Linked DNA regions of Stieleria varia. The protein of the gene in region 1 interacts with the protein of each later gene in a pairwise test. Links are inferred from orthologs where the notes say so. Each region holds a gene or a part of one and is shown in the gene's direction. Other genes may lie near its edges.

The links. The genes of interacting proteins can lie anywhere in the genome.
Region 2: the proteins of Pla52nx_RS23195 (region 1) and Pla52nx_RS08265 interact in binary tests that used the Escherichia coli proteins (3 or more experiments, as listed by UniProt). The link is inferred for Stieleria varia from one-to-one orthologs.
Region 3: the proteins of Pla52nx_RS23195 (region 1) and secA interact in binary tests that used the Escherichia coli proteins (3 or more experiments, as listed by UniProt). The link is inferred for Stieleria varia from one-to-one orthologs.

What each region holds. Positions count from the first base shown.
Region 1 is NZ_CP151726.1:6,917,243-6,921,027, forward strand. What follows is about bases 414-3,410. They hold Pla52nx_RS23195 (acyl-CoA thioesterase), read left to right. Parts: upstream 414-1,703; coding sequence 1,704-2,117; downstream 2,118-3,410. Other genes in these bases: fusA (elongation factor G), read right to left, coding at 414-557; rpsR (30S ribosomal protein S18), read left to right, coding at 1,201-1,479; Pla52nx_RS23200 (ABC transporter permease), read left to right, coding at 2,672-3,410. Outside these bases: more of fusA, read right to left, coding at 1-413; more of Pla52nx_RS23200, read left to right, coding at 3,411-3,785.
Region 2 is NZ_CP151726.1:2,390,038-2,393,100, forward strand. What follows is about bases 1-2,669. They hold Pla52nx_RS08265 (acyl carrier protein), read left to right. Parts: upstream 1-1,046; coding sequence 1,047-1,292; downstream 1,293-2,669. Other genes in these bases: Pla52nx_RS08260 (M48 family metalloprotease), read right to left, coding at 1-521; fabF (beta-ketoacyl-ACP synthase II), read left to right, coding at 1,496-2,669. In the rest of the region: more of fabF, read left to right, coding at 2,670-2,743; Pla52nx_RS08275 (hypothetical protein), read left to right, coding at 2,863-3,063. UniProt on the Escherichia coli protein: Carrier of the growing fatty acid chain in fatty acid biosynthesis.
Region 3 is NZ_CP151726.1:3,388,889-3,393,538, reverse strand. Bases 1-4,256 are described here. They hold secA (preprotein translocase subunit SecA), read left to right. Parts: upstream 1-336; coding sequence 337-4,056; downstream 4,057-4,256. Other genes in these bases: Pla52nx_RS11255 (3-deoxy-D-manno-octulosonic acid transferase), read left to right, coding at 4,212-4,256. In the rest of the region: more of Pla52nx_RS11255, read left to right, coding at 4,257-4,650. UniProt on the Escherichia coli protein: Required for protein export, interacts with the SecYEG preprotein conducting channel.

The sequences.
Region 1 (3,785 bases):
CCAGAGAATCGATAGGACTTCATCTCGACCAAGTCCACGACGCCTTCGAAGTGGTCTTCGGCACCGATCGGGTACTGCATCGGAAACGCTTCGGCGCCGAGTTTTTCACGCAACTGTTGGGTGACTCGGAAGGGGTTGGCGCCGGTGCGGTCCATCTTGTTGATGAACGCGATGCGGGGCACTTGGTAGCGTTTCATCTGACGGTCGACGGTGATCGACTGACTTTGCACACCACCGACGGAGCAGAGGACGAGGACGGCACCATCGAGCACACGCAGCGACCGTTCGACTTCGACGGTGAAGTCGACGTGGCCGGGAGTGTCGATGAGGTTGATGTGGTGATCTTTCCATTGCAAGCTGGTTGCGGCACTGGTGATCGTGATCCCACGTTCCTTTTCCAGTTCCATGTGGTCCATCGTAGCGCCGTCACCGTCACCGCGGACGTCTTCGATTTTGTGAATTCGCCCAGCGTAGAACAGAATTCGTTCACTGAGCGTTGTCTTGCCCGAGTCGATGTGGGCACTGATACCGATGTTCCTGACTTTCTCCAGCTTCATAACTTTCACCTAAGCGAGGCACACGATACTTGTTGAGTTCTCGGGGACGCGGCAGACACTCGCGTCGACATTAATTGGTTAGGAAACCGAGAGAAAGAACGTGGCTTTTTATGTGGGGGTTGACCATGGAAATGGTTTCCCAGACCGGTCAGCGACGAGTGCACAGACAGCACTGGACGCATGGTGTCACGACGCCGCGAACAGGGAGCGGATCGAGCCGGGCTGGAAGGGGGGGGACGCAGGCCTGGCTGGCATCGGTGGCATCGAATCCCGGTGGCGGGAACACGCGAAGGACACCGTTGGCAGTGGCTAGTGAAATTGTCGATCGCCAGTGCGTCCGACAATTTGTGAGGAATATGGCAAAGGATTCGTCAGTTGGAAAGGGCAAATGCCGGGCCAACTCACCGGACCTCCTCACCGATCGGTCAGCCGATGGTTTGCGCAAAGGCAGGATTTCCCCTTGTCAGCCCGCCCGCGCCCCTGCATACTCCCCGGTTCGAAATATTGGCGAGTCGACGAGCGAGTGCACCTTGCGGGTGAAATTCGAGTCTTGTCGACCGCTTCGGGATACCAATCTCACGCTGTGAGTCTTTGTCTGTGGTGTCCCGTGATTGTCCGATCGCCTAAAGAGAAAGAACCCGCAATGCCTCCACGTCCCATGAGCACCCGTAGCCGGGCGAGAAAACGTTCTCGCGTCCGATCTCGTGCGAAAAAGAAAGATCCGATTTTCGTCGATGGCCAGCGTCCGCGGCCGATGTACGTCGACTACAAAGACGTCGAACTGCTCAAGAAGATGATCAATCGTCAGGGCAGAATCGTCGGCCGCCGCAAAAGCGGTTGTACTGCCGCCAGCCAGCACGCCGTGACCTCCGCGGTCAAACGTGCTCGGTACATGGCCCTGCTGCCGTTCGTTGGCGACTGATTTCGGGATAGTGTTCTTCCAAGACAGTAGTCTCAAGACCCGGGTCCGAGATGGCCGCCATTAATTTGCGGCCTGGGTAAGATCCGGGTTTTTTGATGCGCCCCGACCTGTTTATGGAACGGCAGCTCCATTTTCGTGTGTCCCCATTACATTGCCCCACTGTTGCCGACCTCGTCGGATTCGGTGACAAGGTTGCCTTCTCTACAGCACGAGTCCCCCTGCCCATGAGCTTTTTGACGCGACGACGAGTCGAATTTCGGGACACGGATGCGGCCGGGATCGTGCATTTTTCGGCATTTTTTCCGATGATGGAGGTCGCCGAGCATGAGATGCTCAGGTCTCTGGGAATCGCCATCTTGCCCGACCACGACTCGACCCCGAGGCTGACTTGGCCTCGAGTCTCTGCCCAATGCGACTATGTGTCCGCGGCCCGCTTTGAGGACGAACTGCAGATCGAGGTCAGGATCGGCAAAATCGGCAACTCGTCGGTTCGCTACGATTTTGCCTTTCGCAACGACGAAACGATGGTCGCGAAGGGCTCGATGACGGCCGTCTGCTGTGAGCTGTTGCCGGGCGGCGGGCTGGCCAAAGCGACGATTCCCACAGAGATTCGCGAGAAATTCGCTTCGGTGGGCTAGCCCTGGGCTGTTCAAAACATTGGTGTTGGCATTGTTTTTTCAGTCCATGTTTTTGCCCCATGCATCGCAATCAGAGTGAGCCTCAGGCGCTAGCCGTGGGCCGGCACCACAATCCGCCTCAGGCCCACGGCTAGCGTCTGAGGCTCACAGGGCGCCACCAGCTGCGCCGGGAGAGGTGACAGAAACTTGCGGAGCGACATAGTGCCACAACCCCAAATTATGAACAGCCCAGCGCTAGCCCGGATTATTCACGCGACTCACTACGGTCTTCGCAACACGTTTGCGTGAAACGGCTTGCGAGGGTTGGCATGAAATTAGTCTGCGCATATCAGCCGCCACGCGATAGCGTCCGGTTCTCACGCCTGTAATCGGGAACCGGACGCTATCGCGTGCCGGCTGATGAATATTCCGGGCTAGGGATTCGGGCATCTGCTGGCAATTGACCGCATTGGGAAAACCATTTGCGTGATCGCTGCGTACACTCCTTGCCGGGTCACCGGTGCGCACCCAATGCTCTGATCGAAACCTAATTTCCTTCGTTCTTTTCTGACCCCATGAACTCTGCCCTCCTGAGTCTCGATTCCGTCCTCGGCACTGCCGGGCTCGATTTTGCCTCCCCGGCTGCCTTTTTATCATCGCCCTCCATGATGGTTGGCCAGATGACACAGTGGTTGCCGATTTGGGCGACACCGCTCTATGCGATCGCGATCAGCCTGCTGTTGGGTGCAGTGATCAGCATTGTGTTCTACGCGATCTTGGCCGGACTTTCGTTCATCCCGCCACTTGGAAAACTGGCCGACTCGTCACAGCGGGGCGTGATCGCTTCGTTGGTTGTCGGCGGCGTGATCGCTGGATTTTTGTGTTGGCAGTACGTCCCCGGAGCAGGGCAGTATGCCGGGTCGTTGTATTTGCCGTTGATCGCTGCCGGGCTGGTGGTTGGTTTTGCGACAGTCTATGGAATGTGGCATCGCACCCGCGTCGAATGGGCGGGGATTCTCAGTGAAGGTGTTTCGCCGTACCTGCTGGCAGTTGCAGGTTCCTTTGTGGTTATCGGGTTGATCGGTTCATTGTGGGTCGCCACGCCGATGGAGTTTTTGCGTGCGATCCCAGAGGTCCACTTGGTGGGCGACGGAACTCGAACGGAGACGCTCAGGATTCCACCGGCCAGCGAGTCGGCCGACGGTACTTTCTTCAAGCAAGACGTTCAGTACGACCTGACGCAGTTGGCCGAAGTCACCTTGCTGTCGGACCGTACGATCACGATCGGCGACGCGGCCGACCCCGCGGATTTCACCCGCCCGCCGACCAAAGTCCAAGCAGACGAGAAGCTGAGCTATCGATACGAAGATCGTGACACGCCTCCGCTGCCAGCCGATTCATCGAAGCTGTTCATCCAGAACCAGGAAGTCGACGAAGCCTTGGTGACGATGACCTTCCAGACCGTCCCACGCATCCCGCAAGCGGTCGCGTTTGTCTCGATTGCGGTCGGTTTCTTTTTGATGATCGCCGCTCTCGTTTCGTTTCGCCAAGCGGCGCCGCGGGTTTGGGCACTCGCCCTGTCGACGGCAAAGAACGAGATGGCTCAGATGCTTTACCTGATCCTGATGATCTTGGGCGTCGTCGGAGTGGTCGTGTTCTCGATCTATCCCTTCAATACGCTGGGCGATG
Region 2 (3,063 bases), 4.5 Mb from region 1 along the record:
AGGTGCCCAAGTTCGTGACCGATGATGAAGCGAAGCTCCTCAGGTGTTTCCGCGTACAGTTCCAGCAAGTCGCTTGTCAGCACCATCGCGTGTGGGTGCTGCAGACCACTGACGTACGCATTGGGCGGTCCCGGTTGGATGTAAACCTTTGGCGGCTCCAGTTCCAGGATCTCGGCGCACTGATCGACCATCTCCTGGATCGGTTTGGCGCGCGGTTGATCGGAGATATAGATGGAGTTGGTCGCCAAGCTGGATCGCAGTGGTGCATCGGCCAGCGACTTGCCGAACGCCCGCAGGTTCTTGACCAACGGCCACTGCAAGAAATCCACGCCTTCGGTCTGTGGCGTCAGGTGGTGGTGAAAAAACGCGTCCTCCGGGGTCATGATATCTTGTGGGGTCACGTAGGCCGGAAACGAGGTCTGGGTGACTTGCGATGGCTGGGCATTGAGCACCGGGCGCATCATGGTTTGAGCGTCTGGGTCGGCTGCGTCGCAACCGACAAACAAAAGGGGCGCCAGCATGAGGCATGAGAGGCTGAGTTTCATCAAACGGGTTCCCCTGAGTGGTGGAAATGGTGTGCCGCGACGGATTTGCAGGATCGCGTCGTCCGATGTTTCTGCAGGCCCACTAAACTAACAAACGGGTCACGCAAAAGGTATGAAATTATTGATTCATTCCCTTTGGCTTTCTCCCGGCGTCAGCAAAAGTTGCTGAACTGTTGAAAAACGGGCGATTTTCCTTGTGTGGGAGTGAGCGACGGCGTTGGGCTGGATGCTGGGCTGGGGGCGGGGAAGGGGATCGGTTTCTGCTGGGCGGCCCCCCAAAGTCGGCTATTGCCCGATCCGACGCCTGGGGATTTCATCGGCGTATTGACGTGTTTTGACTGTTTCACCTATGTTTTCAGCGAAATCACGCGGTGACACCGGGCTCCGGTGCTGCTTGGGGTCAGACGGTCACTCGACCGTGACGACTTTGTGCAGCGTCAGGCAAGTTCCTGAAGCCGTGTTCCACCATTCCTTTGCAGAACATTCCCCTGGAGATTGCTTATGGCTACCGTCCAAGAACGCGTGGTCGATATCGTGGCTGAACAATTGGGCGTCGATAAAGACAAAATCACTCGCGAGACTTCCTTCGTCAACGATCTCGGAGCCGACTCACTGGACACGGTTGAGTTGGTGATGGAGTTGGAGGAAGAATTCGATATCAGTATCCCCGACGAAGCTGCGGAGAAGATTCAAAAGGTCGGCGAAGCCGTCGATTTCATTGAGAATGCGAAAGGCGACGAAGGCTGAGTCAAAGGTCGAATGCCTGGGCGTTTCTTGAAAGCGTCCAGGTCGCCTTGGCCCGGTCGTGGTTTCTCGCAGTTTTGGCTGCAGGATTTTTTCGTCGACCAATCTTTCGCTTCATCTGAGTTCTCTGTTCCGAGTCCCGATCGACATTCCAGTCGTAGCGGACCGGTTCAGTGTGTGCCAAACACTTTCATCAAAGGTTATTGATGCAACCGCAACGACGAATCGTTATCACCGGTGTCGGTACCGTCACGCCGTTGGGTAACGATGTCTCGACGCTCTGGGATCGACTGTTGGCCGGTGAATCCGGGATCCACGACATCACGACTCTGGACACAACGAAGTACAAGGTTCATTTTGCCGGTGACATCCCGGATTTTGACATTTCAGAGTTTGTGGATTCACGCGAAGAGAAGCGTCTGGATCGGTTCACGCAGTTCGCGGTCCACGCGGGTGGCCAAGCGATCCGGGATTGCGGTATCGATTTTGATTCGGTGGACCGAACACGTTGTGGCGTGATCCTCGGATCGGGAATCGGTGGACTGATCGAGATCGAAAATCAGATCGAGCGGATGTTGTTCAAGGGTCCCGATCGGGTCAGCCCCTTTACGGTTCCCAAGATGATGGTCAATGCAGCGGGCGGTAACATTTCGATCACCTACGGACTGCAAGGTCCCAACTACGCCGTCGCAACGGCTTGCGCAAGTGCGACCAACGCGATGGGCGATGCGCTGCGGAGCATTCGCTTGGGCGAGACCGATTTGGTCATCACGGGCGGCAGTGAAGCGGCGATCACTCGCATGGGACTGGCAGCGTTTCAAAACATGAAAGCCTTGTCCACTCGAAACGAGGACCCGGCCAAGGCCAGCCGACCCTTTGACGCCGGTCGCGACGGATTCGTACTCGGCGAAGGTGCCGGAGTCCTGGTGTTCGAAGAGTTGGAGCACGCCAAGAAACGCGGAGCGAAGATTTACGCGGAAGTTCTCGGATACGGTACGACCAGCGATGCTGGGCACATTACCGCTCCCGATCCGGAAGGCCTTGGCGCCGCACGTGCCATGCAAGCCGCGCTCACCGACGCGGGGATCGCACCTGAGCAAGTCGATTACATCAACGCCCACGGGACCAGCACTCCGTTGGGCGATAAAGCAGAAACGACGGCCATCAAACGCGTCTTTGGCGATCACGCCTACAAGACGTCCGTCAGTAGTACCAAGAGCGCCTTGGGGCATTCCTTGGGTGCGAGTGGTGGGATCGAAGCCGTGATTTTGTGCAAGACGATCGAAACGTCGACGATTTCACCGACGATCAACTACGAAACACCCGATCCCGACTGCGATTTGGACTACACACCCAATACGCCCAAACAAAAGAACGTCGAAATTGCGATGAGCAACAGTTTCGGCTTCGGTGGCCACAACGCGTGTGTGATCTTTGGCAAGATGAAGGACTGATCGGGTCCGACTGGTAGACCCAGGGTTGCCTGGCCGTCGCGTATAATGTGTTCGTCTGGATCTGTGTATCCACCGATGCGTTTTTTCCCGACGCATGTTCTCACACGTATCGCGATGGCATGTCGACTCACTCTCGTCGTCCCGGCAATCCGCCACCCTCTGTGGTTCGTCGCCGGCAAGCGGTGACGCGTCCGCAACCGCTCGATGAAGAAGAGTATATCGAGCAGGCGCACCTTTACGAACTGCTACGGCTGCGCACCGCAGAGCAGATGCCCATCCAGGAGTTGCTTGAGCAGTTGCGTCACGAGGTGTTGGCGACA
Region 3 (4,650 bases), 3.5 Mb from region 1 along the record:
TGACGGTAACTTGTCTGAAATTGGTCCAAAAATCGCAGCGAGTGCCGGATCTTCGCTGGTCTGCCAAATCGACTTTCGTGTATGCATTCAATTCGCCGGACCTAGCACGAACCGATCAGGTAACAGAAAACTCGCAGGAGAAAACTGGCAAGAACCAACTTGGTGATGCGAACTTCCGCATGACCCTTGGGCAGAGACGGTGAAGGAATCATCCACTGCCTGCATACCCATTCACAATCCGAAGCGTCATCCGCCGACCGCCGCAATTCGCCATCGAAACGATGGCGGGTTTGAGGAATCGGCGCTGTCGTTTTTTCATTTACATACGATTCTACAATGTCGTTTTTTGAACGAGTAGCTGACGCTGGCAGCATCATCTTTGGCGGCCTGTTTCGGTCGTTTGATCGCACCGTTACATCGATCTTTGGGTCCGCCAATGCTCGCCAAGTCACGCGGCTGCGTGCTCGGGCGAACCAGATCACGGAACTGGAACCCAAGTACGCCGCGATGAGCGACGATGAGCTGCGTAATCAGACCAACGTATTGCGAGGGCGACTGCGCGCCGGCGAGACGTTGGACGACATCTTGCCCGATGCGTTCGCCGTGTGCCGCGAGGGAGGCAAGCGTTTCCTAGGCATGCGCCACTACGATGTGCAATTGATCGGCGGCATGGTTCTGCATGAAGGCAACATCGCCGAAATGGTCACGGGGGAAGGAAAAACGTTGGTCGCGACCTTGCCCGCCTACCTGAACGCGTTGGAGGGCAAGGGCGTCCATGTGGTCACGGTCAACGATTATCTGGCTCGTCGTGACATGGAGTGGATGGCTCCGCTGTACATGAACCTCGGATTGACCGTCGGCGCGATCCAATCGGGGATGTCGACTGGTGAAAAGCAAGACATTTACAAACGCGACATCACGTACGGAACCAACAACGAATTCGGTTTCGATTACTTGCGTGACAACATGCGCCCGGCCGCGAAAGGCGACGACCGTTTTCCGCCCGAAGCCCAGCAGTGCCAAGGGCCGCTCAACTACGCGATCATCGACGAAGTCGACAATATTTTGATCGACGAAGCCAGGACGCCGCTGATCATCAGCGGACCGTCCGATCAAGACATCGGGCGGTACGCCGATGCGGACCAAGTCGCCCGCCAACTTAAAAAGGAAGAACACTTCACCGTCGATGAAAAGCAGCACAATGTGACGCTGTCGGATGAGGGTGTACGTGAAGCCGAACGGCTTGCCGGCGTCGAAAGCTTTTACACTGCGGGCAACATGGAATGGCCGCACCTGATCGACAACGCGCTCAAGGCCCACCACCTCTATAAAAGAGACGTCAATTACGTCGTCAAAGACCGCCAGATCGTGATCGTGGACGAGTTCACGGGTCGCTTGATGGACGGTCGTCAATGGAGCGACGGCCTGCACCAAGCCGTCGAGGCAAAGGAAGGCGTTCCGATCAAGCCGGAAACGCAAACGTTTGCCACCGCGTCGCTGCAGAACATCTTCAAGATGTACAAGAAACTGTCGGGCATGACCGGTACCGCGATGACGGAAGCCACCGAGTTCATGAAGATCTACAAGCTCGATGTGGTCGCCATCCCGACCAACAAAGTCCTGGAACGGATCGAGTATCCCGACATCATCTACCTGACGGAAAAGGACAAGTACAAGGCGCTGGCCGATGAGATCGAGCGGACCACCAAGTGGGACGTTCTGGTGATGAAGGATCGCAACGAGGGAGAATGGTGGGGCAAGATCGTCGAAGAACAAGCCGACCAGATCAAGTTCCTCTCCAAGGGAGAAAAGACTCCCGAGATGATTCCTCGCTCCAAGATCTCTGGCATTCAATACGCAGGCCGACCCGTTTTGGTCGGTACCGTCAGTATCGAAAAGAGCGAACGCCTGAGCGCCCTGCTGGAACGTCGTGGCATCAAACACGACGTGTTGAATGCCAAGCAGCACCAACGTGAAGCCGAAATCGTGGCCCAAGCCGGCCGGAAACACGCGGTCACCATCGCGACCAACATGGCCGGCCGGGGTACCGACATTATCTTGGGCGGCAACCCGGAAAACCTCGCTTGGGCGCAACTGCAACACAAATACCCCTCGCGATTGGAAATCCCCGACGAAGAATGGAATGCTCTGGTCAAAGAGATCGACGAACGCGAGCAAATGAGCGTCGAAGGAAAACACGTTCGCGAAATCGGCGGCCTGTATGTCTTGGGTACCGAACGACACGAGTCACGTCGGATCGACTTGCAGCTCCGCGGGCGCTGCGGTCGGCAAGGTGACCCCGGCGGCAGCAAGTTCTTCTTGTCTCTCGAAGACGATCTGATGCGAATCTTTGCGCCCGACTGGGTGCGTAGCTTCATGGAACGGATGGGTATGGGTGAAGGCGAAGCGTTGGAGTCCAAGGTCGTCACCCGGCGAATCGAAGCCGCGCAAAAGAAGGTCGAAGAAAGACACTTTGAAGCCCGCAAGAGCTTGCTCGACTACGACGAAGTCATGGACGAGCAACGCAAGCGAGTTTATCGCTATCGACAAAGTCTGCTCGATGGGCACAGCTCCCGGAATATGCTGCTGGATCTGATTCGAGCCCAAATCGACAAGCACGTCGAAACCTTCCTATCGCCCGACTACGGCGTGGAAAGTTTTGCGGCCATCGCCGGCTCTCGTTTTGGTTGCCAACTCGATCCACGCGATTTCCGCAACATGGACATCGACATGGCCAGCAACTACGCGGCCGAGCAAGCCGAGCGGGCTGCCGAAGTCACTGTGATGGAGACCGTGGAAGAAAATCTGCCCGCGGGAATGGAAGACGAATGGAATTGGCAAGCACTGACGTCGTGGTCCAACAAGCGTCTGGAAACCAACTATCAAGAACATCAACTCAAGAAGATGGATCGAGATGAGTTGATCGACGAACTGACCGCCAAAGCACACGCTCAAATTGAAAAGGTGGACGTCAGCGATCTTGCCCCGTTGTTGGAGTCCGACCACGGGCTGAGAAACCTGTGCGGTTGGATGCGACACAAATTCGGCATCGAAACCACGCCGGAGGAATTTCGCGATGTGGATGACCGCCGCGTCGTCGCCGACACGCTCTATCAACGTGCCGAACAAGGTTACAACGACAAAGAAAACGAGTATCCCGTCCTGGCCGGCATCTCCAAATTCACGACCAAACAGGGCACCCAAATCACCTTGGATCGCGAAGGCTTGGTCGACTGGATCGCTCGTCGCTTTTCCACCGAGTTAGCGGTCGACGAAGTCCAGATGAATCGGGACGATCTCAAGAACCAGATGATCGAGTTCAGCCGCAAAACCGGCGGCCAGTCCGAGGCGGCGTATGCCGAAGCGGACAAGAAACTCGAAGCGGTTTTCAAGAACTCCGACCCAGAAACCACCGCGTTGCTGGCCAGCGGCGGCGATGGCACCCTGGATGAACTGGTCCAGTGGATGGCCACGCAGTTGGGCTCCAAAGCGGAGAAAGAAGACTTGGCACGGATGAATCACGCCGAGTTGAAACTTGCCCTCCACGGTGCCGTCGACGATCGTTTCCACCCCGAAATGCGACGCATGGAGCGTCAGATTCTGCTCAACATCGTCGACGAAGCTTGGAAGAATCACTTGCTGACGATGGACCACTTGCGCAGCAGTGTGATGCTAAAGGGCTACGCCCAGCTTGACCCCAAAGTCGAGTACAAACGCGAAGGCATGCGAATGTTTGAAACGATGTGGGAATCGATCGGCGAGCAAGTCACCGATCTGATTTTCCGCATGGAAGCCTTCAACGAAGACTTCATCCGCAGCACGTGGGTCGATGCATCCACGCGTCACGATGAAGCCCAGTCGATTAGCAGCGCAGCGGCGGCTAGCCAACCGGCGCGATCCGCGACCGCGCAAGCCGCCGAGGCGAGCGCAAGCCAAACGCAGGAGGTCCGGGCAGAGCCGATTCGAAATCTCGAACCCAAGGTCGGACGCAATAGTCCGTGCCCCTGCGGCAGCGGCAAAAAGTACAAAGCCTGTTGCATGCGAAAGGAAGTTTAACGCCTAACCGCGATTTCAATCATTTTTCGTTTAACGCGTGCCCGTAGGGTAGGTCGAGCTGCATTGAACGTCGCCTACGGCTAATCGTTTCCAATCAAGTCCAACTTAAGATCACAGCACCAGATAGTTCCCCCATTCATCCGGAAAGGATTCCGATGATCGCCAACGCCCTCTACTTCCTCGCGCTCTTTGCCGCTTCGCCCTGGATCGCCTTTCGGATGTTTCGGCACGGTCGCTATCGTCGCGGGATCGGGCAAAAATTTTGGGGGCTTTCCCGTGACCACGCCGCTGAACTTCGCGGGGATCACGCCGATTGCATTTGGTTGCACGCCGTCAGTGTCGGCGAAGTCAACTTGTTGGGCGGTTTCATCAAAGCGTTCTCGGAGCGATTTCCCGAGCAAAGGATCGTTGTCAGCACAAGCACCGACACGGGCTACGATCTGGCCGTGGCCAAATTCGGCGCCGGCAATGTGTTCTTCTGCCCCTTGGACTTCACTTGGGCGGTGCGTCGAACGATCCGTCACCTACGTCCCAAGATGCTCTGCCTGGCCGAGCTGGAGCTTTGGCCCAACTTGATTCGTATCGCCTCCCAAA